One region of the Bradyrhizobium sp. HKCCYLS3070 genome, then DNA from elsewhere that is predicted to be linked to it. Evidence: riboswitches for the same ligand, from Rfam matches in the RefSeq annotation. Region 1 holds a riboswitch; the other holds the start of a gene.
What was found. A riboswitch is a leader RNA that binds a small molecule or an ion and turns the genes downstream of it on or off. The one in region 1 is predicted to bind cobalamin.
Positions count from the first base shown of each region.

Region 2: another riboswitch for cobalamin. It lies ahead of ACQR03_RS31580 (HupE/UreJ family protein); the one in region 1 lies ahead of ACQR03_RS18385 (TonB-dependent receptor plug domain-containing protein).

Region 1 covers NZ_JBNPTI010000005.1:163,382-178,142, forward strand. Annotated here, with positions in the region: gene ACQR03_RS18350 (sulfatase-like hydrolase/transferase) at 1-579, opposite strand, end outside; gene ACQR03_RS18355 (DUF2380 domain-containing protein) at 771-1,703, opposite strand; gene ACQR03_RS18360 (histidine kinase) at 1,893-3,290, shown strand; gene ACQR03_RS18365 (response regulator transcription factor) at 3,287-3,928, shown strand; gene ACQR03_RS18370 (hypothetical protein) at 3,960-4,262, opposite strand; gene ACQR03_RS18375 (SDR family oxidoreductase) at 4,262-5,119, opposite strand; gene ACQR03_RS18380 (DUF2336 domain-containing protein) at 5,663-6,775, shown strand; cobalamin riboswitch at 7,046-7,263, shown strand; gene ACQR03_RS18385 (TonB-dependent receptor plug domain-containing protein) at 7,360-9,435, shown strand; gene ACQR03_RS18390 (hypothetical protein) at 9,511-10,089, shown strand; gene ilvC (ketol-acid reductoisomerase) at 10,175-11,194, opposite strand; gene ACQR03_RS18400 (LysE family translocator) at 11,345-11,947, opposite strand; gene ACQR03_RS18405 (class I SAM-dependent methyltransferase) at 12,176-12,865, opposite strand; gene ilvN (acetolactate synthase small subunit) at 12,869-13,411, opposite strand; gene ACQR03_RS18415 (threonine dehydratase) at 13,626-14,609, opposite strand.
Region 2 covers NZ_JBNPTI010000019.1:30,936-45,696, forward strand. Annotated here, with positions in the region: gene cobD (threonine-phosphate decarboxylase CobD) at 1-536, opposite strand, end outside; gene cbiB (adenosylcobinamide-phosphate synthase CbiB) at 574-1,545, shown strand; gene ACQR03_RS31565 (cobyric acid synthase) at 1,532-3,025, opposite strand; gene cobO (cob(I)yrinic acid a,c-diamide adenosyltransferase) at 3,030-3,638, opposite strand; gene cobU (bifunctional adenosylcobinamide kinase/adenosylcobinamide-phosphate guanylyltransferase) at 3,655-4,191, opposite strand; cobalamin riboswitch at 4,226-4,418, shown strand; gene ACQR03_RS31580 (HupE/UreJ family protein) at 4,538-5,170, shown strand; gene ACQR03_RS31585 (DUF1636 domain-containing protein) at 5,174-5,569, shown strand; gene cobW (cobalamin biosynthesis protein CobW) at 5,590-6,627, shown strand; gene cobN (cobaltochelatase subunit CobN) at 6,634-10,053, shown strand; gene cobG (precorrin-3B synthase) at 10,050-11,324, shown strand; gene ACQR03_RS31605 (precorrin-8X methylmutase) at 11,317-11,949, shown strand; gene ACQR03_RS31610 (precorrin-2 C(20)-methyltransferase) at 11,946-12,704, shown strand; gene cobJ (precorrin-3B C(17)-methyltransferase) at 12,701-13,468, shown strand; gene ACQR03_RS31620 (cobalt-precorrin-6A reductase) at 13,432-14,205, opposite strand; gene cbiE (precorrin-6y C5,15-methyltransferase (decarboxylating) subunit CbiE) at 14,220-14,761, shown strand, end outside.

The DNA of each region.
Region 1 (14,761 bases):
GCCGGAGCGGGCGAATTTCGACAGATAGCCATCGTCATAATAGCCGCGCCAGGCCTCGTCGCGCCAGTTGAGCGAATACAGCGTGAGCGCCGCGAGGCAGGCGAGCTTGCCGGCGAGCGCCGGCAGCCGCGCGATCCGGAACGGATCCGCCCACCACAACAGCCCCATCAGCGGCAGCACGACGGCGGCCGCCACCAGCACCGACAGCTTCAGGTTCGGGAAGATCGTGAACAGGAACGCCGCGCTGTCGTGGTCGATCAGCATCACGTCGACGAAGTTCGCCGTCATCTGGACCACGGCGTGCTTGAGCTGCGACAGCAGCACCAGCACCACGACCATGGTCAGCGCCAACGCGCCGGACACCGCGGGCCGCCGCAGCAGCACCAGCCAGAAGCAGTTCAGGATGCCCCAGGCCAGCACGAAGCCGAGCCGCGAGCCGAAATCGGTCTCGGTGTGCAGCATCAGGGCCAGCGCCGCGACATGCGGCGCGGCGACGGCGGACAGCCGGACCGCCGCGGAGCGCGTTGCGCTCGCCGCGGCGAGCGTGGTGATCGGTTGGTCGTTCGGGGTCAGTGACATCAGGCGATCGAAAGCAGGCGCCCTTCGTCGGCGCATGCCGACAGATCAAGGAAGGCTATCCTGTCATCCGACCGTAATGAAATCGTCACAAATCACAACAGCCCGGATTTGCACGGAGGGCGACGTGTCGTCTCGCGCCGCGACGAGAGGTGGCATCACTGCCGTCCTCGCGTACCGATCCTCGCCCTTTTTCAATTCTGGGGGCCGGTCTCGAGCAGCCGCTCGCGCACCAGACGCACCGCGCCGCGGCTCCAGGAATAATTGGCGCCGAGGCGCAATCCGCTGTCACCGGCGACGACGAGCGTCCCACTGTCGGCCTGGCGGACACGAAAGCCGATGATGTATTCGGTGCGGCCGATCCGTCTCACGATGCCGAGCAGCGATTGCTGGGCGCCGAGCGCGCGGGCCGCCCGCGCCTCGCAATCGTCGCACTCACGCACCGGCTGCCCCGGCTTGATCTCGCCGGCCGCATCCACCAGGCGATAGCGCCCGGACTGTGCCAGCAGCTGCCGCACCGCGTCGGTCGTCTCCTGCAGCCCCTTCTGGTCGGATTCGGTCTCGCCGAGCGCGGCGCCCGCGCTGGTGTCGTCGAGCTCGAACGGCAGCAGCGCCAGCCGGATCGGCTCCGGCGGCGCCAGTGCGTCACGGACCTGGCGCGAGACGAACATCTCGGCGCGCTGCCAAGCCTCGTCACTGTCGCCGCGGAAGGTGAAGATCTTGTCGAACAGGACCCGATGGGAGGCGACGTCGATGGCCGATGCGCGCGCCCACTGCACCAGGGTGGAGAGCTTCTGGACTCCGCCAGTGATCACGACGGTGGCGCCGGCCGCGGCCGCCATCTGCAGCCGGGCCTCCGGGGACGCATCGGTCGGACAGGACGGTGCGCAGGACGGGCTGACCGGCCGCAGCCGCGCGTCGGCGGCGACATCGCGGCGGAGCGCGGCGATGAACGCATCCAGCCGCCGCTGATGCGCGGCGGTCTGATCGACCGGCTCGCCGGACGTGTCGAGATAGCTGAAATCGTCGACCAGCACGGCCGGGACATCGGCGGAGGCGGCGCGGACCGGGCCGGCCGCGAAGGCAAGCGCGAGAACGAGACAACGGACGACGCGACGGTTCGACATGGGATCCCCCTGCAACGATGTCTGGCGGTCGGAAGCTAGACGCCGCCGTGCCATCGCCGCAGCGGCCACGGTCCCGGCGCGGCACGGGAAAAATTCACGACCGCACCGTCCACCGGGCCGCGGCGCTTTTGGCCCGGACGGTTCTGCCGTTAAATGCCGGCCGGCTGGGCTGTCATGGACACACCGAAGATGTGGACCCGCTACGACCTCAAATACCGCCTGACCCTGCGCATCTCGGTGGTCTCGGCGCTGTGCTTCGCGGCGATCTGCGCCTATGTGCTGTTCGACATCGACCGCTCGGTGCATGTGCGCAATGAGCGGATCGCCGAGATCACGGCCCGGACGCTGCAATTGCAGCAAAGCAAGATGCATTGGGTCGCCAGTCCGCCGGCCGGCTTTCCCGACCTCGATGCGGTCGCGGCGGCGGCGATGCGACCGGGCCTGTGCATCGCCTATCGCGGCGTCGACGGCGTGATCGTGCAGCGCATCTGCGGCGGCGCCGAGGCGCAGACGGACGATCCGCCCCGCGCCTTCGCGATGCTGTATCGGCGGCTGTTCGATCCGGGCCGCGAAGCGGCACGGCCGGTCAGGTTTCGCGACGAAACGACGGGCGATGCCGTCGTCTGGATCGACGCCGGCGTCATGACCGCGGACGCCTGGCGCGAGCTCAGCCGGCTGCTGCCGGTGCTCGGGACGGCGCTGGTGCTGCTGTGCGCGCTGGCCTACGCCGCGCTGGCCCGCGCGCTGCGCCCCACCCGGCTGATCCGCGCCGGGCTGGAGCGGATCGCCGCCAACGATCTGTCGGCGCGGCTGCCGCCGTTCGACCTCGCCGAGCTCTCGGCGATCCGCGCTGCCTTCAACCAGCTCGCCGAGGGGCTGGAGACGGCGCTGGCCCAGCGCGGCGAATTGACCCGGCGCCTGATCGCCTTGGAGGACGACGAGCGCCGCCACCTGGCGCGCGAGCTGCATGACGAATTCGGCCAGTCGCTGGCGGCGATCCGGGCGCTCGCGGCATCGATCCGTCACAGCGCGGCGCAGGATTGCCCCGCTCTGGTCGGCGAATGCGACGGCATCGCGCGCACCGCGAGCGACATGATGGAGCAATTGCGCGGCGCGCTGATGCGGCTGCGCCCGCCGGACGTCGACGAGCTCGGCCTCGCCGGCAGCCTGGAGGGCCTCGTCGCCGGCTGGAACAGGCGCCAGCACGGCCGCACCGTTTTCGAGATCAACCTGTCGGGCGACGTCGACCGACTGCCGGGCATCATCGCCACCAATATCTACCGCATCGCGCAGGAGGCGCTCACCAATGCCGTCAAACACGCCGACGCGACGCGGGTGCGGTTGCAGTTGACGCTTCAGGAGGGGCCGGTCAGCGCGACCCTGCTCACCGTCGAAGACGACGGTCTTCTCGGCGAAGCTCCCGACAAGCCGGGCATGGGCCTGCTCGGCATGGGCGAGCGCGTCGCCTCCATGGGAGGCCAGATGAGCTTCGCCGCCACCTCCGGCGGCGCGCGCCTCCACGTCGAGATTCCGGTCCCGGCCCTCTCGCCTGCGCCGACCCAGCCGGAAACGGCATGTGCGGCATGACGACCCCCGCCGGCACCATCCTGCTGGTCGACGACCATGCCGTGGTCCGCGAGGGCTACAGGTCGATGCTGCAGAAGCAGCCGGGGCTGCGCGTGGTCGCCGAAGCCGCCGATGGCGCCGAAGCCTACCGGCTGTTCAAGGAGGTCAGGCCCGATCTCGTCATCATGGACCTGACCATGCCGGGCGTCGGCGGCATCGAGGGCATCCGCCGCATCCGGCAATGGGATCGCGGCGCGCGCATCCTCGTCTTCACCATGCATGAGAATGCCGGCTTCGCGGTGCAGGCGATCCGCGCCGGCGCCCGCGGCTATGTCACCAAGAGCAGCCCGCCGGAGACGCTCGTGCGCGCCGTCATGGACGTGCTCGCAGGCCGCATCGCGATCAGCCCCGACATCGATCACGAGCTCGCGCTCAGCCGCCTCGCCGGCGAGCGCGCGGCCGCCGACGTCCTGTCCGCGCGCGAGTTCGAGGTGATGCAGATGCTGCTCGCCGAACGCACCACCGACGAGATCGCGTCAGCGTTGCATCTCAGCCCGAAGACGGTCGCCAACCTGCACTCGCTGATCAAGGACAAGCTCGGCGTGGCCAGCGACATCGAGCTGGTGCGGCTGGCGCTGCGGCAGGGCCTGCTGACCTGAGCCCGCAGGGCTTACATCCCCGCAAGGATTGTCAGGAGTCGCCAGCGTTGCCCTGCGGCGTCGCTGCCGCTTCCGGCGCCGTGACCGGATCGTCGATCAGGTGAAACGCGCGCCCGAGCCGGCGCTGCACGCTCATCACGGCGCGGTCGACGTCGCTGATCAGGCTGTCGCCGAGAACGACGTGCGGGATCTCCCAGTTGCGGCCGCTGCGCACGTCGAGCGCATGAACGGCCGGCACACGTGCCGTCTCGCAGCCCGGCTGCGCGCGAAGTTCCTCCTCGACCAGGCGGGTCAGCTCCGCCTGGGTCTTGCCGATGGTCGTCATCGCCGGCATCAGGGCCTGATCGCGGGCATCAGGCCGAGCCGCTTGGCGATGATGCGATCGACGGTCCGTTTCGGAAGCACCCGCACGATCCATTGCCTCATGGCATCGGGCGCGATCTCGTAGCGCACCTTGGGCGCCGGCAAGGTCAAGGCGTCGGCCACCCGCGCGGCGATGGTCTCGGCCGGCAGCCCGGACTGGCCGAGATGCAGCATGAAGGCGCGGATCTTCTGCAGCGCCGGGAAGAACGGCGAGGCCTGATACGGCGACAGGTCGACTTCGTCGGCCTTGGCCCAGATCGGCGTCTTCACCGCGCCCGGCGCGATGACGATGACGTCGATCCCGAACAGCATCAGCTCACGGCGCAGGCTCTCGGACAGCCCTTCGACCGCATGCTTGGAGGTCGAATAGGGCGCCATCAGCGGGTTGCCGTTGCGGCCCGCGACTGAGCTGATCATCACGATCCGGCCGCGCTCTCCCGTCATGGCTGGATCGGCCCCGAGCAGCGGCGCGAACGCCTGGGTCGCGATGACCGGGCCGATGACGTTGACCTCCATCTGATGGCGGAACTGCGCGATCGGCAGCTCCGTCACGGGACCGGCGACGGCGATGCCGGCATTGTTGACGAGACCGGCGAGCGTCTCGCCCTTGAGCGCCGCTCGCACCTCGCCGGCGGCCGCCTTCACCGCCGCCTCGTCGGTCACGTCGAACAGCAGCGGCATGAAGTTGGCGCCGAGCTCGCCGCGCAGACGGTCTGCGTCGGCCTGCTTGCGAACGCTGCCGAACACGCGAAAGCCGCGCGCGAGCAGGAGCTTCGAACAGGCGAACCCGATGCCGGTGGATGCGCCGGTGATGACGACGGATTTCATGGTGACCTCAACGATTTGCGCGGCGATTATCGCACGAGATGCGGCAGGATGCTGGCGCTGATTTTTCGCGCGAGGTCATCGCCCCGCCGAACCTGCCCCGGAACATCGGGTGACGCCACGCATCGCACGGCGCGTCGGCAAAATGGCCGCGGCAAGAATGGGATTTAAGTTTCAAGGCTTGGGAGGATGACAGCTGACGTGAGATCGAGGGCAGCGAGCAAGTTGGATGAAGGAAGGTTTGTGACCTTATGAGATCATTAACCTTTCCGCTTCGCTGGCCTGTCGTCGCCGCGTCTGCGGGGAGGTGTTCGCACCTCATTCCATCGCCTGTCCGGCGAATCTCCGGAAGACCGGGCTCCAGCCCGTCATCCCCCCTATATGTATCGTCTTAATTTTCCGTATCCGTGTTTCTCCGGAGTACTACGCCTTCGGCCCCTAACGCATTGTTATCGCCCGTGCCGAAAACTGCTCCGGCCGAAAGCCTTGCAGCGGATCACAATCGCGTTGCTGTCGCTCCGGCAATCCGGACAAACGAGCGCGATCGTGTCACAGCCAGAACAGCTTCCGCCTTCAGAAGACTCCATCATCACCGAACTCGAAGAGGCCGTCCGCAGCGGCACCTCGGCGAAGCGCGTCAACACGCTGCGCCAAGTCACCAACCTGTTCCTGCATGACGGCGAACGCCTCAGCGAGGACCAGATCAAGGTATTCGACAACGTGCTGTGCATGCTGGTCTCGCGGGTCGAGACCCGCGCGCGAGCCGAGCTCAGCAAGCATCTCGCGCCGGTCGACTACGCGCCCGTCGAATTGATCCAGCAGCTCGCCCGCGACGACGAGATCTCGGTGGCCGAGAACGTGCTGATGCACTCGAGCCGGCTCACCGAGCATACGCTGGTGGAGGTCGCGGCGACCAAGGGCCAGGATCACCTGATGGCGATCTCCAGCCGTCCGCATCTGACCGAGGCGGTGACCGACATCATCGTCGACCGCGGCGAGCGCCGGGTGATCCGCAAGCTCGCCAACAACCAGACCGCGCGCTTCTCCGAGTCCGGCTATTCCGGGATGATGGCGCATGCCGAGGACGACGACGAATTGTCCGAGATCATCGGGCTGCGCGTCGACCTGCCCACCAAGCACCTGCGCGACCTCCTGCGCCGCGCGACCGAAGCCGTGCGCGCCAGGCTGATGGCCTCGGCGCCGCCGGCGTTGCAACAGGAGATCAAGAAGATCCTCAAGGCGATCGCCGACGTTGCGCGCAGCGACGGCGGCCTGGTCGGGCGCGACTTCACGCTGGCCGAAGAGGCCGTCAAGCGCATGAAGGGGCTGAACGAGCTCAACGATGCCGCCATCGCCTTCTTCGCCGAAACCCGCCGCTTCGGCGAGGTTTCCGCCGCACTCGGCCTGCTCAACAACGTCCCGACCGAGATGATGGCCAAGGTGCTCGAAGGCCCGCGCACCGACATCGTGCTGATCCCTTGCCGTGCCGCCGGGCTGGCCTGGTCGGTGGTGGCGAAAATCCTGACCCATCGGCCGATCAAGCACGCCATCGACAGCGACACGCTCAAGCTCGCGGAACGCGACTACGGCCGCCTGTCGCTCGACACCGCCCAGCGCACGCTGCGATTCTGGATGGTGCACAACAAGGTCGAGAAGTGAGCGGGTGCTCACAAGACGCAATCCTCATCAGCAACGACTCGCGCTCCGCTGTCGTCCCTGCGAACGCAGGGACCCATACCGCGTGATGTGAATTGGCGGAAAATGTCTTGTCGTCGTCCTTCGCCACACGACCGCCGGTGGCTATGGGTCCCTGCGTTCGCAGGGACGACGGCTATGGTTGTCGCAGGCGGCCGGGCATCACCAAGCCGACCGGCCAGCGTTATCGCCAGGAGATCGCCGGGCGCCGGATTGACTTTGGTGCGCCCGCACTCCTACGGTGATCGCGACGGTGCCCCTCGACCGGGGCTCAAAAGGGAATGCGGTGCCGGATGCGTCTCGCAAGGGACGTGACCGAAGGCCGCAGCTGCCCCCGCAACTGTAAGCGGCGAATCTCGCGTCAAAGGCCACTGGGAAATCTCGGTCCCGGGAAGGCGACGTGGAGGTGACGACCCGCGAGCCAGGAGACCTGCCGTCAGCCGTGGTCACACGCGAGGATGCCGGTCGGGGCGTTATTGGCATCGTTTTCAGGCAGGCCTGCCAAGGGCTGCATGAGACCTCGTTCGCGGTGACGTGCCACTGACGTCATGCCGAGGTTCCTCGTGTCTCCCGTTCCCCATGCCAGGCGCAGTCGCGCCCTTCTGTCGTCGTTCTGCGTCCTCTCGTCATTCGCCCTGCTCGGCCCCTCGCCCACAGCAGCGCAGCAATCCGCCTCCCCCGACCTTCTGCCCCCGGTTGAGGTCGACCCGCCGCGCGAGCCGATCGCTCAGAAACCAGCCATCCCCCGCAGAACCGCCAGCGCCGCGCATCAGCAGATGCCGGCGGCAAAGCCGGCCGCGCCAGCCGGAACCCCCGTCGCCGTCAGCCCGACCGGTGTCGTCACGCCAGTGGCCCACGTCGCGAATGCGATCACCGTGGTGACCGACAAGGACATCGCCGCGCAGCAGGCCCGCACCGTGCCGGACATCCTGAGCACGATCCCCGGATTGAACGTGGTGCAGGCCGGCGGCCCGGGCGGCCAGACCAACGTCTTCATGCGCGGCACCAACGCCAATCACACCAAGCTCTTCATCGACGGCATCGACGTCGGCGATGTCACCAACGGCAATGGCGCGTTCGATTTCGCGCATCTGCTCGCCGCCGACATCCAGCAGTTCGAGGTGCTGCGCGGGCCGCAGAGCGGGCTCTACGGCTCGGATGCGATCGGCGGGGTGATCTCGGTGATCACGCGCAAGGGCGAGGGCCCGGCGCGCGCGACCGCCTCGGTCGAGAGCGGCTCGTTCAAGACCTTCAACCAGTCAGCCGGCGTCAGCGGCTCACAAAACAATGTCAACTACGCGGTCAATGTCGCGCATCTGCACGCCGGCGACGTTCCGGTGACCCCGTGGCAGCTGCTGCCTGCGGGGCAGAAGGCCATCGGCAATGCCTACGACAACCTCACCGCCTCGGCCAAGCTGGGCGTCGACCTCAACGAGGCCTGGACGCTGAACTCGGTGGTTCGATACACCGACGCGACGCTGCTGTTCACCGGCGACAGCGGCTTTCCGAGCTTTCCCGACGCGGCCCAGAGCAACCACGCCGTCCACCAGCTTGCGACACGCCAGGAAGCCGTGTGGTCGCTGCTCGGCGGCCGCATCCGGAACTACTTCGGCGTCAACTATGTGAACGACCGGTCGTCCGACCTGACGGCTGGCAATCCGGTGGCAGCGGTCGCGGCCGGCGAGCGCATCAAGTATGACTGGCACGCGGTGACCAAGCTGGCGCCGCATAACAATCTCGTCGTCGGCGCGGAGCAGCAGACCGAGCGGCTGAAGACCGCCGACCTCTCGGCCGAGAATGGCAACAAGGCCGGCTTCGTCGAGCTGCAGACCGAGTTCGCGAAGCGCTGGTTCGTGGTGGCGAGCCTGCGCAACGACGTCAACGACCAGTTCGGCGGCCATGGCACCTACCGGATCGCGCCGGCGGTGATCCTGCCGGTGACCGAGACCAAGCTGAAGGCGAGCTACGGCACCGGCTTCAAGGCGCCGACCCTGAGCCAGTTGCACCAGGATTTTCCGGCGTTCAACTTCTTCGCCAATCCCAACCTCCGGCCGGAGCAGAGCACCGGCTACGACGCCGGCTTCGAGCAGCCGCTGTTCGACGATCGTCTCCGCTTCGGCGCGACCTACTTCCACAACAGCATCACCGACTTGATCAATTTCAACGCGACCTTCACCTCCTACGCCAATGTCGGCCTCGCGACCACCGAGGGCACCGAGAGCTTCGTGACCGCTGATCTCACCGACCGGATCTCGCTGCGTGCGGACTACACGTTCACCCGCGCGGTCGATGCGACTACCGGCCTGCAGCTATTGCGGCGGCCGAAGGAGAAATGGAGCGCCACCGCGACATGGGGGCCGATCGATGCGCTGACGCTGTCAGCGACGCTGCTGCACATCGGCGACTGGCTCGACGTCAGCCGCGACGGCATGACCACGGGCCTCGTCGCGCCCGGCTATACGGTCGTCAACCTGCGCAGCGACTACGCGCTGTCCGACCAGGTCAAGCTGTTCGGCCGGATCGACAACCTCTTCAACCATCACTACCAGAACCCGACCGGATTCCTCGCGCCGGGCTTCGGCGTGTTCGGCGGCATCCGGGTGGCGAGCTTCGGCGTGCAGTGACGCCGCCGACCAACCTCCCGGCGGCTGACAGAAGCTGCCGAAATGGACTACAATCGCAACAGAAGGAGATGTTCCATGACTCTCGACGTCCTCGCCCGGTCTGGTTCCGAAGCTCGCCTCGCGCCCGTTCCGCAACGGCATGCCGCTGCGTTCTGCTTCGCGCTGCTGACAGGGGCCTGCGCGCTGGCGAGCTTCGTGTTCGCCTGCGCGACGCCGTTTGCGGCCTTCGCCGTGATCGCCGCCGCCATGCTGCCGCTGCGCGCGGCGCTGCCGGTGATGCTCGGCGCCTGGCTGGTCAACCAGGGCATCGGCTTCGGCGCGCTGCACTATCCGGTCGATGCCAACACGCTGGCCTGGGGCGCCATGATCGGCGTCGCGGCGCTCAGCGCCACCGTTGTGGCCCGCATGGCCCTGGCGACCTTGCGCACAGCACCAGCGACGGTCGCGCTTGCCGTCGCGCTCCCCAGTGCCTACGCCGCCTATGAGCTGGTGCTGCTGGCCGCCACGCCCGCACTCGGCGGCGCTGCGAGCTTCGCGCTCCCGATCGTCGCCCGCCTCGGCCTGACCAGCGCCGCCTGGCTCGTCGGCCTCGTCGCCGTCAGCGAGATCGTCCGCCTGCTGACGCCGGTGGCGTCGCGCCGCGCGGCGTCCTGAACGCGCCGGCGGGCCTTCAACGACCCCAAACAGAAACGGCGGGCCTCTGCCCGCCGTTTTCATTTCTCGGTTTCGCCGCAAGACCTCAGTTCTTGCTCTTGTCGACCAGCGCGCCCTTCTTGATCCAGGGCATCATGTCGCGCAGGCGGGCGCCGACTTCCTCGATCGGGTGCTGGGCAAGCTTGGCGCGGGTCGCCTTGAACGAGGTCTGGTTGACCTTGTTCTCCAGCATCCAGTCGCGCGCGAAGCGGCCTGACTGGATGTCGTCGAGCACGCGCTTCATCTCGGCCTTGGTTTCCGGCGTGATGATGCGCGGGCCGGTGACGTACTCGCCGTATTCGGCGGTGTTGGAGATCGAGTAGTTCATGTTGGCGATGCCGCCTTCATAGATCAGGTCGACGATCAGCTTCACCTCGTGGAGGCACTCGAAATAGGCCATCTCCGGCGCGTAGCCGGCCTCGGTCAGCGTCTCGTAGCCGGCCTTGATCAGCTCGACCAGGCCGCCGCACAGTACCGCCTGCTCGCCGAACAGGTCGGTCTCGCACTCTTCCTTGAACGTCGTCTCGATGATGCCGGCGCGGCCGCCGCCGATCGCCGAGGCGTAGGACAGGCCGAGGTCATGGGCATTGCCCGAGGAGTCCTTGGCGATCGCGATCAGGCAGGGCACGCCGCCGCCGCGCTGGTACTCCGAGCGGACGGTATGGCCGGGGCCCTTCGGCGCGATCATCAGCACGTCGAGATCGGCGCGCGGATCGAGCAGGTTGAAGTGGACGTTGAGGCCGTGCGCGAACACCAGCGCGGCGCCCTGCTTCATGTTGTCGTGCAGGTGCTCGCGGTAGATGTCGCCCTGCAGCTCGTCCGGGGTCAGCATCATCACGAGGTCGGCCCACTTCGCGGCCTCGGCGACTTCCATCACCTTGAAGCCGGCGCCTTCGGCCTTCTTGGCGGAGGCCGAGCCCTTGCGCAGCGCGATCGCGACGTCCTTGACGCCGGAATCCTTCAGGTTGAGCGCGTGGGCGTGGCCCTGGCTGCCATAGCCGACGATGACGACCTTCTTGCCCTTGATCAGGTTCAGATCGGCGTCGCGATCGTAGTAGACACGCATTGTCGTTTCCTCTTTGAGATGGCCGGAATTGGCTGGAAAGTCAGACGCTTGGGTGAGGCACGGGCGGCTGCGCCCGGACGAAATCCGGCCCGTGTCTAGAGCATTTTGGCCCTGCTTGGAAACCCCGATCTCGCATGGCGGCAGTCTCCCTCATGCGTCCATGAACACGGGATAGAGCGAGGCCAGGAGCAGCACCGCCATCAGGATGTTGAAGGCGCGGACCGCGCGCTCGGAGCTGAGCAGCGGCCGCAGCGCGGTGCCGAATAAGGTCCAGGTGATGGTCGAGGCGACCGCCATCACGAAGCTGATCGCGACCTGCAGCGCCACGTTGGCCGGAAAGCTGGCGATCGCGGCATAGGCGGTGATGGTGCTGATCACCATCACCCAGCCCTTGGCGTTGACCCATTGGAACAGCGCCGCGCCCCAGAACGACATCGGACCGCGCGGCTTGGCGTCGTCAGGCTCGGCCGACCCTGACAAGGCGATGGCGACCGCGAGGTAGATCAGATAGGCCGCGCCGAGGTATTTCAGCACGTCCTGCAGCAGGGGATAGCGGATGAACACCGTCGCGAGGCCGAAGCCGACCGCGCCGACCATGAAGGCGAAGCCGAAGCTGACGCCCATCATGTGCGGCACCGTGCGGCGGAAGCCATGGGTCACGCCCGACGACAGCAGCATGATGTTGTTCGGCCCGGGCGTGAACGCCATCACGAAGGCGAAGGTGACAAAGGCGATGAGGAGCTGCTGGGACATCTAATGAGCTCCTGCCACACGACGACTTTTCAACCTCCCCTGGAGGGGGAGGGTCGCCTCACATCGTGCGAAGCAACGATGTGAGGCGGGGTGGGGTGATCTCTCCACGCGCGAGCTTTTGCGGCGGCCCACCCCACCCCGATCGCGCATTGCATGCGCGATCGACCCTCCCCCTCCAGGGGAGGGTGGCAGCGTGGCCACCTCACCGTCGTACAAGAACATCAGCGCCTAGCCCTGCCCCGCCGGCTTCTGCAGCACGTAGGTGGCGTGCATCGGCGCATGGTAGTCAGCGGAGACCGTGACGAAGCCGACCTCGGCCAGCATGCGCTCCATCACCCAGGCGAAGGTCGAGTTCTCGTCGCGCATGTGGGTGATGACGCTGTCGCGGGCGAGGTCGTGGTTCTTGATGTTGAAATCCGCCCACTGCTCGACCGAGCGCTCGACACCGTCGGGCATGCTGACATAGACGATGTCGCGCAGGAAGAACTGCGCGCCCGGCTTCAGCGCCGCGAAGATGCGCGCCAGCGCCACCGCCTTCCAGAAGTCCGGCAGATGATGCAGCGTGAACTCGCTGGCGATCAGGTCATACGAGTTCGGCTCATAGGCGAACGACAGCAGCCCCGCCGAATGCATCCGCACCGCGGTACGGCGGTCGCGGGTGTAGATCCGGGTCAGCGCCAGCATCGCCGGCGAGATGTCGATGGCGTCGACGACGGCCCCCAGCAGCGCCGCCTCGGTCGCCAGCACGCCGTTGCCGCAGCCGATGTCCGCCACCCGCCAGCCCGGCTTGACGCCGAGCATCTTCAGAGCAGCGCGCGCGCGCTCGTCGGCATCATCGCCCGAGCCGTAGATCGAGGCGACGGCATGATCGAGCCCGATCCGGTTGCGTTCGTTGTAGTACCAGTCGCGCGCCAGCATGACTCACATCCCTTCCGATCCCCGCCCGATCGCCGCAATGCCGGTCCTGGCGACTTCCACCAGGCCGAGCGGACGCATCAGATCGATGAATTGCGTGATCTTGTCGGTATTGCCTGTGATCTCGAACACGAAGCTTTCCGTCGTGGCGTCGATCACCCGGGCGCGGAACGCATCCGCCAGCCGCAGCGCCTCGACGCGCGGCTCGCCGGTGCCGCGCACCTTGACCATCGCGAGTTCGCGCTCGATCGCGCGCTTGGTCAGCGTCATGTCGACGACGCGGTAGACCGGGATCATGCGGTCGAGCTGGTGCTTGATCTGCTGGATCACCATCGGCGTGCCGGTGGTGACGATGGTGATGCGCGAGAGGTGCTTCTGGCTCTCGGTCTCGGAGACGGTGAGGCTCTCGATGTTGTAGCCGCGGCCCGAGAACAGGCCGATGACGCGCGCGAGCACGCCCGGCTCGTTCTGCACCAGCACCGCCAGCGTGTGCGTCTCGTTCGGATCGTGACGGTCTTCGAGGAAATAGGCTGACGCTGGCTGGTTCATTGGTGTCCCCGTGATAATTCAACCGTCATGGCCGGGCATAGCAGTCTGCCTTGCGCAGACTGCGTAAACTTGTCTGCGCTCCCGGCCCTCCACGTCGAGCGTCGAGCGCGCGGTTCGTGGATGCCCGGGCCTTCGCCGCGCCGAAGCGGCTTCGGCCGCGCAGGCGGGTCAAGCCCGGGCATGACAGCGGTGTTTGTGGCGAGTTGCGAGCTCCTCATGCGGCCCCCGCTTCGGCATGCGTGGCCGCCGGCAGCACCCAGCGCCTGAACAGGTCGAGATCGATGTTGCCGCCCGTGAGCACCAGGCCGACGCGCTTGCCGGCGAGCCTGCCCTTTTCCTGCAAGGCCGCCGCAAGCGGTGCCGCGCCGGCACCTTCGGCGAGATTGTGGGTGTCGGTCCAGAGAATGCGCACGGCCTCGGCGATCTCGGCGTCGCCGACCTGCACGATGCGCGAGGCGCCTTTCAGGATGATGGCGAGCGCATCCGCATCCGGGCTGCGCGTCGCGAGACCATCGGCGTGGGTGTCGGCGCTGTTGGTCGTCACCACCGTCCGCGCAGCGAACGACAGCGCGTAGGACGGCGCCTCGGTCGACTGCACGCCGACGATCTCGGTCTTCAAACCCAAGAGATCGCGCGCAAGGATGCAGCCGCAGATGCCGGAGCCCTGCCCGATCGAGACGTAGAGCACATCGAGGTCGGGCGCCGTGCGGAACAGCTCCAGCGCGTAGGTCGCGACGCCGCGCACGAGATCGCGATGGAACGACGGCACCATGTGCAGGCCGTCGCGCGCCGCATGGCGGCCGGCCTCCTCGCGCGCCTCCTGGAAGTCGCTGCCGTGCTCGATCAGCTCGGCGCCGAACGCCGCCATCGCGCGGTTCTTCTCGACCGAGTTGCCACGCGGCACGTAGATCGTCACCGGCAGGCCGTTGCGACGGCCGGCAAACGCGACGCTCTGGCCATGATTGCCGCGCGTCGCGGTGATCAGGCCGCGGACATCCGGCCGCGTGCGCTTGAGGTTGTCGACATAGACCAGCCCGCCGCGCACCTTGAAGGCGCCGGCCGGCGTGTGGTTCTCGTGCTTCACGACGACCCCGGTCCCCAGCCGCTGCGCCAGCAACGGCCACGCATGCGCCGGCGTCGCCGGCACCGCGGCGCCGACGATGGCGTGGGCGGCTTCGAGCTCAGCGAGGGTGAACATGAGAACTCCCTGACGCATGGGCACAATGCGGCCGCGCAAGCAGATGAGCTCCCTCGCCCCGCTTGCGGGGAGAGGGGGATTCTCCGCGAGTCCGACTGCGTGGGGAGTCCCCCTCACCCGACGCTGCGCGTCGACCTCTCCCCGCAAGCGGG
Region 2 (14,761 bases), on a different contig from region 1:
TCCACCACGAGCAAACCGTTGCGACGGGCGAGAAACACGCCCAGCAAGTGGAGTGTGGCGCGTGGCATCAATCGCCCCGTGGGATTGTTCGGGTTGACCACAATGGCGACGTCTGCTTCGGCCAGTGCTTCGACCTTGTCGACCAGACGCACCTGGTGGCCGCAGCTGCGCCAGCAGAGCTCATGTTCTTCGTAGGTGGGCGCCAGCACGGCAACCGAACTTGGAGCGCGAAGACGCGGCAGGATCTGGAGCAGCGCCTGGGTGCCTGCGGCTGCAACGATCGATGCGGGTGTCCGCACGCCGTAGCGTGCGGCAGCAGCGGACAACAGCGCCTGCTCGTCGAGCTTGCTGGGCAACATTGCCCAGCTCTCAGCCGGGATCGCCGGCACGGGATAGGGGATCGGGTTGATTCCGGTCGACAGATCGATCCACGGCTGTGGCGCATCCGGATAGCGACGGCTGATCGCAGCGAGATCGCCGCCGTGAAGGATCGCTTCCGGCTCGTCCGCGCGCATGCTAGTCGCTCTGTCGTCCATCTCTTTCCTTTACATGTCTTTCCTTCAGCGGAGATCGATGTTCGTCTCTCTCGCGCTCACGGCGCTCCTCGTCGAGGCGGCGGTCGGTTATCCCCAGGTCCTGGTGCAGCGGATCGGTCATCCCGTGATGTGGGTGGGCGCGCTGATAGCATGGGGGGACCGCCGCTGGAACAGGGCAGCAGACGGCTTTGCCGCACGACGCGCGCGCGGCATTGCGCTCGTGTGCCTGCTCGTCGCGGGGATGATGGCCACCGGTCTCGCCGCAACATGGGTCATGCAGGCGCTCGTCGGCGAACCGGTCGCAACCATCATCCTTGGTGTGGCGGCAAGCAGCCTGCTGGCCCAGCGCAGTCTCGACACGCATGTCGCCGCGGTTGCAGAGGGACTGGGGCAGGAGGGGCTCGAGGGTGGCCGCCGAGCCGTCTCGATGATCGTCGGCCGCGATCCCGAGCGGCTGGATGAGGCCGGCGTCGCGCGGGCCGCGGTCGAGAGCCTGGCAGAAAACTTCTCCGATGGCGTCGTCGCACCCGTGTTCTGGCTCGTCGTCGGCGGGCTGCCGGGCATCCTGATCTACAAGGCTCTCAACACCGCCGACAGTATGATCGGTCATCTCTCGGACCGTCACCGCGCGTTCGGCTGGGCGGCGGCGCGGCTCGACGATCTCGTCAATCTTCCGGCCTCGCGCCTGTCCGCGCTGTGGATCGCAGCCGCCGCGGCCTGCATCCCGAGCGCCTCGGCTTCGGCCGCGGTGCGAGCCGTCGCACGCGATGCATCGAAGCACCGTTCGCCCAACGCCGGCTGGCCCGAAGCGGCGATGGCCGGTGCGCTCGGACTGCGCCTGGCGGGGCCGCGCGTCTATCACGGTCATCTCGTCACCGATGCCTGGATGGGCGACGGGCGCGCCGATCTCGACGCGTCCGACATCCGGCAGGCCTTGCGGCTGTATCGGCTGGCCTGTTTGGTTCAAGCCCTGGTCGTCGCAGGACTCGTCCTGGTCAGGATCCTGTAGCCGCCACGGGCGGCGCGGGCTTGCTCGCCAATGCCAGGATGCGGTCAACGTCGACGTAGCGCTCGAGATGCGCCGCGAGTGCATCCAACGTCGTGTCCACATCGATCTCATAGGAGAGGCCGCTGGTCGTCGCGCCGAGGCCGCGCAGCCAATGGCTGCGCAGGCCGTCGTCGGCGAACAGGCCATGCACGTAGCAGCCGGCTACCAGGCCATCAGGCGCGATGGCGCCATCGCGCCGGCCATCGGAGAAGGTGAGGAAGGAGCGCTGTGTCGCCCGTCCCTCCGTGCGGCCGATGTGCATCTCGTAGCCGCGGAACGAGAGCTTATCGTGCGTCAGCGTGCCCTGGACCTCGCGTAACGCCTTGTCATCGGTCAGTGTCGTTTCGACGTCGAGCAGGCCAAGTCCCGCGACGGAACCAGCTGCACCCTCGTGCCCATCCGGATCGCTGATCACGCGCCCCAGCATCTGATAGCCGCCGCAGATGCCGAGCACGCGGCCGTCGCGGCGAAGATGCGCGCGGAGATCAATGTCCCAGCCGACTTCACGCAAGGCGGCGAGATCGGCGATCGTCGCCTTCGAGCCCGGCAGGATCACCATCGATGCGTCGCCGGGGATCGGCGTGCCAGGCCGCAAGAACTGCAGATCGATTCCATCTTCCAGCCGCAACGGATCGAACTCGTCGAAATTGGAGATGCGCGGATAGGCGAGGATGACGACCTTCGGTCGCTGTCCTCCCGATGATCCGCGTTCAGCCAGGCCAAGCGCGTCCTCCGCCGGCAGGCGGCGCGCATCCGGAAAATGTGGAATGAGCCCGAGCGATGTCCACCCCGTCCGCTGCGCGATCTCGTTCATGCCCGACGCAAACAATGCGGGGTCGCCGCGAAACTTGTTGACGAGGAAACCCGCCACGCGCGCGGCATCGTCCGGCGGGATCACCGTCTTGGTGCCGACCAGGCTCGCAATCACGCCGCCCCGATCGATATCGCCGATCAGCACCACCGGAATCTGCGTCGCCTGCGCAAAGCCCATGTTGGCGATGTCGCCGCCGCGCAGGTTGATCTCGGAGGCGGAGCCTGCGCCTTCGACCAGCACGATGTCGGCATCCGCCGCGAGCTGATGGAAGCTGTCGAGCACGGCCGCCATCAGTTGCGGCTTCATCGCCTGATAGGCCGACGCCTTGGCGGTGCCGATGACGCGGCCCTGCACCACGACCTGCGACCCGATCTCGCTTTGTGGCTTCAGCAGCACCGGGTTCATGTGCACCGTCATCGGCCGCCGCGCCGCGCGCGCCTGCAGCGCCTGGGCACGGCCGATCTCGCCGCCATCAGCGGTGACGGCGGCGTTGTTCGACATGTTCTGCGGCTTGAACGGCGCCACCTTGAGGCCGCGCAATGTCAGCGCGCGCGCGAGCCCCGCGACGATCAGCGATTTGCCGACGTCGGAGCCGGTGCCCTGGAACATGATGGCCCGCGCGCTCATGAACTCAGTACTCGATGCCTTCCTGCGCCCTCACGCCGGCCGCGAAATGATGCTTCACGAGGTTCATCTCGGTGACGAGATCGGCGGCCTCGATTAGCTCCGGCTTGGCGTTGCGGCCGGTGACGACGACGTGCAGATCGGGACGGCGCCCTGCGAGCGTGGCGACGACGTCTGCGATATCAAGGTGATCGTAGCGCAGCGCGATGTTGAGCTCATCGAGGACGAGCAGCCGGATCGACGGATCCGCCATCAGCTCCTTAGCCTTCGCCCAGGCGCGCTCGGCCGCGGCGACGTCGCGCGCACGATCCTGCGTCTCCCACGTAAAGCCTTCCCCGAGCGTGTGCCACGACACCTGATCGCCGAACTTCTCGATCGCCTTGCGCTCGCCTGTTTCCCACGCACCTTTGCCGAACTGCACGACGCCGATGCGAAAGCCGCGGCCGAGTGCGCGCAGCATCAGGCCCCACGCCGCCGTCGATTTGCCCTTGCCCTTGCCGGTGTGAACGATCAGCAGGCCCTTCTCCACGGTCTTGGAGGCGACCTCGGCATCCTGCACCGCCTTGCGGTTCTCCATCTTCGCCTTGTGGCGTGAATCGTCGGCGCTTCCGGTCATCGGCATTTTCTCCTGGTCACTTCAACGTCAGCGGCAGTCCCGCCGCCATCAGGATCACGCGATCCGCTAAGGCCGCGATGTCCTGGTTCAGTCGCCCCTGGGCATCGCGAAAGGCGCGCGCGAGCGCGTTGTCCGGCACGATGCCCAATCCGACTTCGTTGGACACGGCCACGATCGGGCCATGCGCGTTCCTGAGCGCGTCGATCAGCTCGGCACATCTGGCCGGCACGTTCATGTCGGCGAGCATCACGTTGCTGAGCCAGAGCGTCAGGCAATCGATCAGCATCGGTACGCCCGATTCTCCGCTTGCCCGGACGAGGCCCGCGAGATCATGCGCCGTCTCCAGCGTCTTCCATCCCTTGGCGCGGCGCGCCTTGTGCTGGGCGATCCGGTCGGTCATTTCGGCGTCGAAGGCCTGCGCGGTCGCAACATAGGTCCAAGGCGCGGGAAGGGCGGTGACGAGGGCCTCGGCATGGCGGCTCTTGCCCGAGCGCGCACCGCCGAGCACCAGCGTCAGGCGCGGCAGGGCGGGATGCGGCGGGGCGGGGACCATGGGGACGATTCCGATTGACGGGCTTTGGTGCGACCCGTATCTAACAGATGACGGTTCTCCGAAAGGAGAGATTTAGGGAACACGGTGCGGGTTCTTGACCCAAGGCCGTGGCTGCCCCCGCAACTGTAATCGGCGAGTGTGAGGCCAAGACACCACTGGGAAACCGGGAAGGTGGCCCCATGCAGCGACCCGAAAGCCAGGAGACCTGCCGTCGAGATTGCTGTTGGCCGACCCGTCGCGCGGGGAGTCGCGATGCTGGTTCTGATCCCGCCGGGATGGGTGGGATGCCGTCGGATGCAGCGCATCGTCCGGTCCTCTGGGGAGCCGGCAAGCGACGGAGACGGCCATGAAGTTGACCCGTACCACGACCTTTGCAGCCGCGAGCCTGGTGCTGCTCGCCACCGATCCCGCCTTCGCGCATCACATGATGGGGGGCAAGCTGCCGCAGACGTTTGCACAGGGGATGCTGTCCGGCCTCGGCCATCCTGTCATCGGAATCGACCATCTGGCGGCGATCGTGGGCGCGGGCATCGTTGCAGCGCTTCTGGGCCGCGGCTTCGCGCCGGTGCTCGCCTTCACCACCGCGATGATCGCGGGCGTCGGCCTTCATGTGGCCAAGGCCAACATCCCGGCTGCCGAGCTGCTGGTCGGCCTGACCACCGTCGTGGTTGGGCTGGTGGTGGTGATGCGTGGCCGTTTCGGTGTGCTGCCCGTCGCCGGCCTGTTCGCCGTGACCGGTCTCGTCCATGGATATGCGCTGGGCGAATCGATCGTCGGGGCCGAGAACACCCCGCTCGGGGCCTATCTCGTCGGTCTGCTCGTGATCCAGACCATCATCGCCGCCGGCGCGTTCCTCGGCACAAGGCTGCTGTCGGCGAAGGCCAAGACGGCTGCGCCGCTGGCGCTGCGGCTCGCGGGCGCTGCCATCGTGCTGGTGGGTGGGGTCGCCGCGGCGACGGCGGCCGGCGTGATCGGCTGATTGATGACCGCATCGGAGACTGGTGAGACGACGCTGTTCGTCTGCGTCACTTGCCGTTCGCAGGGGACGGAACCTACGCCGCCTGATCAGCCGCGGGCCGGAGCCCGTTTGCTCGCCGCGATCGAGACGTTGCCGACCGCGCAGCGCGCCGGTGTCACCGTTGTCGGTGTCGAGTGTCTGTCGAACTGCAATCGTGCGTGCACGGTTGCGGTGACGGCGCCGGGCAAATGGACCTATGTGCTCGGCGCGCTCGATCCGGATCTGCATGCGCGGGATGTGCTGACATTTGCGCAACTGCATCAGCGCCATGACGCCGGTCTGCCGGCCTGGCGCGAGCGTCCCGAATACATTCGCAAGAACACCGTCGCGCGCGTGCCTGCGCTGTCTGCGCCACGCTGAAAACGAGAGCTCGCATCGCCATGACGAAGTCGTTCGCCAAGACGCCTTGCACCATCGTCACCGGTTTCCTCGGCGCCGGCAAGACCACGCTGGTGCGCAACCTGATCGAGACCGCGAACGGTCGCCGGCTTGCCATCATCGTCAACGAGTTCGGCGATGTCGGCATCGACGGCGACATCCTGAAAGGCTGCGGCGTGCCGGACTGTCCGGAGGATCGCATCGTCGAGCTGTCGAACGGCTGTCTGTGCTGCACCGTTGCCGATGATTTCGTGCCGGCGCTCAGGAGCCTGCTGGATCAGAAGGAGCCGCCCGAGCATATCGTGATCGAGACCTCGGGGCTGGCGCTGCCGAAGCCGCTGGTGCAGGCCTTCAACTGGCCGGAGATCGCGACGCGCGTCACCGTCGACGGCGTCGTTGCGGTCGTCGATGGTCCGGCGGTGGTCGCGGGACGCTTCGCCGATGATCCCGAAGCGCTCGCCGCGCAGCGCGCCACCGATGCGTCGCTCGATCACGACAATCCGCTGGAGGAGGTCTACGAGGACCAGCTGCTGTGCGCCGATCTCGTCGTGATGAACAAGAGCGACCTGATGAGCGAGGAGCAGCGCAAGGATGTCGCCGCCGAGATCGCGGCGAAGGTGCAGCGTGCCGTCAAGGTGATCGCGACGGAGCACGGCAGGCTGTCGGCTTCGGTGCTGCTCGGGCTCGGTGCCGCCGCGGAGGACGATCTCGCGGCCCGGCCGTCGCATCACGACAACGAGGCCGAGCACGATCACGACGATTTCGAGAGTTTCGTGCTCGACGTTCCGGCGCAGGCTTCGCCCGATGCGCTCGTCGACCGCATCGCGGCCGCCGTCGACGCACATGATGTGTTGCGGGTGAAAGGGTTCGTGGAAGTCGCCGGCAAGCCGCTGCGCCTCCTGGTGCAGGCCGTCGGCAGCCGCATCCAGCATCAGTTCGAGCGCCCGTGGCGCTCGGGCGAATCGCGGCAGGGGCGGCTGGTGATCATCGGCGAGCGCGGCCTCGATGCCGCTGCCATCCAGAGCCTGATCACAGGATAGTCACCGATGCACCTGCTGGCGACAACGGGCGCGGATCTCGACGACCTCGAACAGGCCGTGGATCTTGCACAGTCGCCGGCCGAGATCGTCGTGCTGTCGTTCTCGGACACCGACCTGTCGGCGCTGGCCGAAGCCTGGACCGTGTCGTCGGATGACCTGCCGAGCCTGCGCCTCGCCAGCTTGAAACGGCTGAAGCATCCGATGTCGGTCGATCTCTATGTCGACCGCGTCGTGCTGGGCGCGCGCGCCGTCGTCGTGCGCTGTCTCGGCGGGCTCGACTATTGGCGCTACGGGCTGGAGCGCATCGCATCGGTCTGCCGCAGCCGCCACATCCTGTTCGCGGCACTGCCGGGTGACGATCGCGCCGACGACAGGCTTGCTGAGCTCTCGACCTTGCCGCAGGACGCGACCTCGCGTCTCTACGGTTATCTGCACGAGGGCGGGGTCGGCAATGCGCGCGAGGCGCTGCGCTATCTCGCGACGCTGCTCGGGCGCGACGCGCAGTTTGCCGAACCGATCGCGATCGGTTCGATCGTCGGCTTCATGCCCGATCGCGGAGCCGTCGGCATCGATGATCTCTGCAGCCATGATGATGCGCGGCCGAGCGCGCTGATCGTGTTCTACCGTGCGAGCCTGCTCGCTGCCGATACGGCCGGGATTGCTGAGCTGATGCGGGCGATCGAAGCCAAAGGGCTGGCGGCAGTCGCGGTCGCGGTGACCAGCCTGAAGGATCCCAATATTGGGGATGCACTGGCGCGACTCGTCCAGCGCCGGCGTCCTGCGATCATTTTGAACGCCACCGCGTTCTCGGCGCTGCGCGACGGCGGCACCACGGTGCTCGACGTGGCCGATGCACCAGTTCTGCAAATCATCCAGGCGCAGAGCACGGAAGAGGCCTGGGCCTCGTCGGTGCGCGGACTGTCGCCGACGGACCTTGCGATGAATGTCGTGCTACCGGAGCTCGACGGCCGGCTGTTGGCGCGCCCGATTGCGTTCAAGGGCGAGGCGCCGGCGGATGAGCGTCTGCAGTTCAGCGCGATGCGCTATGTGCCTCAACAGGACCGCATTGCTTACGTCGCGCAACTGGCGGCGCGATGGGCGCAATTGCGGGGGCTGCCGGCCAGCGAGCGGCGCGTGGCGCTGGTACTCTCCGATTATCCGTCGCGCGGCGGGCGTTGCGGCTACGCCGTCGGTCTCGACACCAGCGCAAGCGCAGCCGCCATTGCGCGGTTGTTGGCGGAGGCGGGGTACGATATCGGCCGTGTAGCGCCGACTGCGGACGATATCGAAACGCTGCTGCGGGACGAGGCAGATCAGCTCGTGGTGCCGCTCGCGGCCTATCGGTGTGCTCTGGCGCCGTTGCCGGACGATCTGCAGCGTGCGCTACATGACATCTGGGGAGAGGCGGAAGCGGACCCCGCGTTCCGGGATGGCGCCTTCCATTTTCCGGTGCTGCGTGCGGGAGAACTCCTAATCTTGTTGCAACCGGATCGTGGCAGTCGCGCCGATCGCAAGTCCGGTTATCACGACACCAGCGTGCCGCCGCGGCACGCCTATGTCGCGCTCTATGCATATCTGCGAGAGGCCGAGCGGATCGATGCGCTGATCCATCTCGGTGCGCATGGCACGCTGGAATGGCTGCCGGGCAAGGCGCTGGCGCTGTCAAATGCCTGCTGGCCGGAGGCCGTGCTGGGCCCGCTGCCGGTGATCTACCCCTTCATCGTCAACAATCCCGGCGAAGCGATGCAGGCCAAGCGGCGGTTGTCGGCACTGACGCTCGGGCATCTGACGCCGCCGCTGTCGCAGGCCGGTCTGCACGGATCCCTGCTGGAGCTGGAGGGGCTGGTCGAGGAATATGCCGAGGCGGATGGCCTCGACAAACGCCGCCTGAAACTGCTCGAGGAGGAAATCGTCGCGCGGGCCTGGCAGGGCGGCCTGGCCGCCGATTGCGGGCTCGACCGTGCCATGACCGGACGCGAGGCGATCGCGCAGCTCGATGCGCAGCTCTGCGACATCAAGGAGCTCGCGGTGCGCGACCGCCTGCATGTGTTTGGGGAGGCGCCCGACACGGCGGCGACCGCCCTGCTGGCCGATGCGATCACGGCGGCGATGGGGCAGGCGGTGACGGTCGATCGCGCCGACATCGCCGCACGGATCGCCGCGAGCGCTGCGGCCGAGCGCAGCGCGTTGCTCGCCGCGCTCGATGGCCGGCGCGTTGCTGCCGGTCCCGCCGGAGCGCCGAGCCGCGGCCGTCTCGACGTGCTGCCCACGGGCCGCAATCTGACCGCGACCGATCCGCGCGCGATCCCGACCCGGACCGCGGCCCTGGTCGGCGTACGCGCGGCTGATGAGGTGATCCGGCGCTATTTGCAGGATCATGGCGACTACCCGCGCGCGCTCATGCTCGATCTCTGGGCGTCCGCATCGCTGCGCACGGGCGGCGACGATCTGGCCCAGGCCTTGGCTTATCTCGGCGCGCGGCCGCGCTGGGACCTCAACTCCAATCGGGTCACCGGCGTCGACGTGCTGCCGTTGGCGATGCTCGACCGCCCGCGCATCGATGCGACGCTGCGGATCTCGGGGCTGTTCCGCGACCTGTTCGAAGCGCAGATCGCGCTGTTTGATCTCGCCGTGCAGAAGGTGGCGTCACTCGACGAGGACGATGCCGACAATCCGCTGGCCGCGGCACGGCGGCGCGGCGAGAGCCTGGCGCGCGTGTTCGGCGGCGCGCCCGGCAGCTACGGCGCCGTTGCCGCCGACCTCGCGCTCGGGATGGACTGGACGAGCCGGTCGCAGCTCGGCGAAGCGTATCTTGAGAGCACCGCTTACAGTTTCGGCGGAGCGCATGACGGCGTGTCGGCCTCCGACACGTTCCGCGCCCGCGTCCGCAGCGCCGATGCCCTCGTGCATCCGCAGGACGATCGGGAGCGCGATCTGCTCGATGGCGAGGAGGTCGCCGACTTCGCCGGAGGCTTCGCCGCCGCTGCAGCGTCGCTCGGCGCGTCGCCCGTTCTGCTGCATCTCGACACCAGCCGTCCGGAGGCGCCCGCGGCGCGGAGCTTCAGCGAGGAGATTGCCCGCGTGGTGCGCGGCCGTCTCACCAATCCGCGCTGGATCTCGGGAATGCTCGCGCATGGCTACCGCGGCGTCGCCGAGATCGCGCAGGGCGTCGACGCGCTCTACGCCTTTGCGGCTACCTCCGACACCGTTGCCGAGCACCTGTTCGATCTGGCGCATGGCGCGCTGCTGCGTGACGAGGCCGTGCTGGACGGCATGACCGCACGCAATCCCGCGGCCGTCGCCGCGATCGTGGCGCGATTCGAAGATGCGCTGCGTCGGCAGCTGTGGGTGCCACGCCGAAATGCCGTCGCCGATGAGCTTGCGCATGCCCGCACGCGCCTGACGCAAGCGGAGAGCGCGTCATGACCGCCTCGGTCGAGATCAAGGGCTGGTGCCCGGGCGCGCGGCGGCCGATGCCGAGCGGCGACGGCCTCATCGTTCGTGTCCGGCCGCATGGCGGCGCGTTGCCGGTGTCGGCGCTGCGTGAGCTTGCCGAGGCCGCTCGGCGCTACGGCAACGGCCAGATCGACCTCACGCGCCGCGCCAATCTGCAAATTCGTGGCGTATCGTCCGAGACGCTCGCGCCGCTGTGGGAGCTGATGGCATCGCTCGGCCTGCTCGATGACAGCGCCGAGCTCGAGGCCATCCGCAACATCGTCGTCAACCCGCTGGCGGGACTCGACCCGGCCGAATGGGTCGACATGCGCCCCGTCGCCGCCGAGTTGGAGACGCTGCTGGCCTCGGATCAGGCGCTCCATGCGCTGCCGCCCAAGTTCGGCTTTGCGCTGGACGGCGGCGGCAGGCTGCCGCTGACCGGGCTCGCCGCGGATGTTCGTCTCGTCGCCTGTGGTGGTACTGAGGCGAGGCGGATCGCCGTCGGCATTGCCGGTTCGAACGACGATGTGTGGCTGGGAACGGCAGCCGTGACCGACGCGGCGTCGACGGCCGTTCACCTCGCGCGGCTGGTGCTGCAACACAGCCCGACGCAACGTTCCGCGACGTTGCAGCCGCAAGCGAGCGCTGCCATCCGCGCCGAACTGGGCCTCGATGTTTCAAACGCCGTCGCGACGGCGTCAGCAACCATTTCGCAGCGACGTTGCGGCGTCATCGCTCTGACGGATCAAACCTGCGCCGTCGGTCTCGGCGTGCCGTTCGGCCGTATTGATAGCGGCACGCTGGCGCGGCTTGCGGCCATGCTTGCGGTACACGATGTCGCCGAGGTCCGCTTGTCACCATGGCGCGCGCTGTATGTCGCCGCGGGTGCCGTGACCGCGGAGCAACTGGCGGCGGATGCCGCCCGGCTCGGCCTGGTCGTCGACGATGCCGATCCACTGATGCGCATCGACGCCTGCTCGGGCGTCGGCTGCTGTCCATCGACCGGATTGGCGACGCGACAGCATGCCGGCCTGCTCGCGGATGCGATGGCTCGGACCGGATTCAACGGCACGCTGCACGTCTCCGGCTGCGCCAAGGGCTGCGCACGCTCGGCAGCCGCGGACGTCGTGCTGGTCGGCGAGGGCAAAGGTTATCACGTCGTCCGCAACGGCACGGTGAAGAGCGAGCCCTGCGGCATGCTCGATCCCACCGAGATCGACGTCGACGGGCTGTTCGAAACGAAAGAAAAGGCCGATGTCTGAGCTGCGCGACTACATCAAGGACGGCGCCGAGATCTATCGCCGCTCGTTCGCGACCATCCGCGCCGAGGCCGATCTGTCGCGCTTCCGCGGACTGGAAGAGAAGATCGCCGTGCGTATCATCCATGCCTGCGGCATGGTCGAGATCACCTCCGACATCGCGATGTCCGAACATTTCGCCGCCGCGGCGCGGGAGGCGCTCGATCGTGGCGCGCCGATCCTGTGCGATGCCAAGATGGTGGCGCAGGGGATCACGCGGGCGCGGTTGCCGGCGAGGAACGAGATCATCTGCACGCTCGATGCGCACGAGGTGCCGGCGCTCGCCGCGCAGCTCGGCACGACCCGATCCGCAGCAGCGCTGGAGCTGTGGCGGCCGCATCTCGGCGGCGCCCTGGTGGCGATCGGCAATGCGCCGACGTCGTTGTTTCATCTGCTCGACATGCTCGATCAGGGCGCGCCGCGACCGGCGGCGGTGATCGGAACGGCTGTGGGGTTCGTGGGAGCCCGCGAGTCCAAGGAGGCGCTCGCGGCCGATGGTCGGGTACCGTATCTGGTCGTCAAGGGCCGCAAGGGCGGCAGCGCCATGGCGGTTGCGGCGGTGAATGCGATCGCGAGCGACGTCGAATGATCCTGCTCGACACCATCGCGGGCTCGGCCGATCCGGGTACGCTGTACGGCATCGGCGTCGGTCCGGGCGACGTTCGCTATCTGACCTTGCGCGCCGCTGGTCTGGTTCGGTCCGTCGACGTGGTGGCGTTCTTTGCCAAGCGCGGCATGGAAGGCAACGCGCGACGGATCGTAGCGCCGTTGATGGAATCCGGCCGCCACGAGCTGCGGCTCGAATATCCGGTCACGGAGGAATTGCCCGTCGCCGACTTGTCCTATCAGTCCCAGATCGCCGATTTCTACCGGCGCGCGTCGGAGAGCATCACCGCGCATCTGGCGGCGGGGCGATCGGTCGGTCTGCTGTCCGAAGGCGACCCGTTCTTCTACGGCTCGTTCATGCATATGTGGCGGCGGCTCGAGCGCGATCATCCGGTCGAGGTCGTCCCGGGCGTCACCGGCATGTCCGGCTGCTGGACCAAGGCCAATGTTCCCATCACCTGGGGCGACGATGTCCTGTCCGTGCTGCCGGGCACGCTGGGCGAGGACGTCCTGCATGACCGGCTGACGCGTTGCGAGGCCGCCGTCATCATGAAGGTCGGGCGCAACCTTGCTAAAGTGAAGCGCGCGATCATCAGCGCCGGATTGCTCGATCGCGCGCTCTATGTCGAGCGCGGCACGATGGAGGCGCAACGTGTCGCGCCGCTGGCCGAGGTCGAACTGGACCGCGGCCCCTATTTCTCGATGATCCTGATCCCCGGACAAGGGCGTCGGCTATGACGGGTACGCTGACGATCGTGGGCGTCGGCCCGGGGCGGGCCGAACTGATCACGCCGGCCGCCGCGGCCGCCATCGCAGGCGCGACCGATCTGATCGGCTATGGACCGTATCTCGACAGGGTGACCACGACGAGTCCGGGTCAAATCCGGCACGCCAGCGACAATCGCGTCGAGCTCGACCGCGCCCGCCACGCACTCGGGCTCGCAAGCGACGGCAAGCACGTCGCGGTGGTGTCGGGCGGTGATCCCGGCGTGTTCGCGATGGCCGCGGCGGTGTTCGAAGCGGTCGAGGCGGGACCGGCGGCGTGGCGTGACCTCGACATCCGCGTCGAGCCTGGTGTCACAGCCATGCTGGCGGCGGCGGCCGAGGTCGGGGCGCCGCTCGGTGGCGACTTCTGCGCGATCTCGCTGTCCGACAATCTCAAGAGCTGGACGACCATCCGCCGCCGCCTCGAGGCGGCTGCCGCCGCCGACTTCGTCATCGCGCTGTATAATCCGCTGTCCAAGGCGCGACCTCATCAGCTGGGCGAGGCGTTCGCGCTGTTGCGGCGGATCAAGCCGGAGTCGACCGTCGTCGTCATGGTGCGGGCCGCCGGCAGTGGTGATGTCCGACGGATCATCACCACCTTGGGCGAGGTCGATCCCGGCAAGGCGGACATGCGAACGCTCGTGCTGATCGGATCGACCGCCACGCGCCTGATCGCGCGCGAGGGAAAGGCGCCCTACGTCTATACGCTGCGCCGCGAGGTCGAGGGCGGCGCATGAGCCAGTCGTGCCTCCAGCCATTGCAACGCGGCTCGCGCGCCGTCCAGCGCGACGCCCTGCGGCTTGTCGGGTCGGGCGATCATCACCACGGGAATCGCGAGCCGCCGCGCGGCTGCGATTTTCGGATAGGTCGCGGCGCCTCCGGAGTTCTTCGACACCACGAAAGCGATGCGCTCCTGGATCAGAAAGGCTTCCTCTGTCGCCTCGTCGAACGGCCCGCGATCGTGGACGAAGCGAATGTCGGGCGGCAACGCGACGTCGCCAGGCGGATCGATGGTTCGCGCGACGTAGTGATGCTGCGAGGCTGCTGCGAAGGCTGCGAGCTCCAGGCGACCAAGGCTGAGGAACACACGCGCCGGATCTGCTCCGAGCGCGGAAGCCGCGTCGTCGGCACTGCTGACCTCGATCCAGCGGTCGCCGGCCTGACGTTGCCATGCCGCGCGCCGGATCGACGCCAGCGGCACCGACAGCGCATGGCAGGCTGCAACCGCATGTCGCGAGATCTGGTCGGCGTAGGGATGCGTGGCATCGACGACGGCGTCAATTGCATGATCGCGCAGCCAGGCTTCCAGTCCGGCGATGCCGCCGAAGCCGCCGATGCGCGTCGGCAGCGGCTGCGGTCTGGGCGAAGCGGTGCGGCCGGCGAGCGAAAGCGTCGCTGCGAACCGGTCGTCGCCGGCGAGCAGCTTCGCCAGCTCCGAAGCCTCGGTCGTCCCGCCGAGAATGAGGATGCGCATGCGGGGCAGGGTCCATGGTGAACTCGGCCGCAACTTGCAACGCGCAGCGCTGGCTGTCCATCGTCGGGATTGGCGAGGATGGTATTGACGGTCTCTCAACGGCTGCACGACGTCTCATCGCGCAGGCGGCGCTCGTGGTCGGCGGCGCGCGCCATCTCGAGCTTGCGGCGCCGTTGATTGCGGGGGAACGGCTGGCGTGGCCCAGCCCGCTGAAGCTCGCGTTCGACCAGATCGCGGCGCGACGGGGAGAGCCCGTCGTCGTTCTCGCAAGCGGCGATCCTTTCAACTACGGCGTCGGCAAGCAGCTGATGCAGCGTTTCGCGTCCGCCGAGATGCTTTGCGTCCCGCAGCCCTCGGCCTTCAGCCTCGCAGCGGCACGGCTCGGCTGGCCGCTGCAGGATGTGGCGCAGGTGACGCTGCACGGCCGCCCGCTCGAAGGGATCATCCGCCATCTCGCGCCGGCGGCGCGCATTCTGGCCCTGGCCTGGGACGGTTCCACTGCCGCACGGCTCGCCGCGCTGCTGACCTCACGCCGCATGGGACGCTCGCGCCTGAC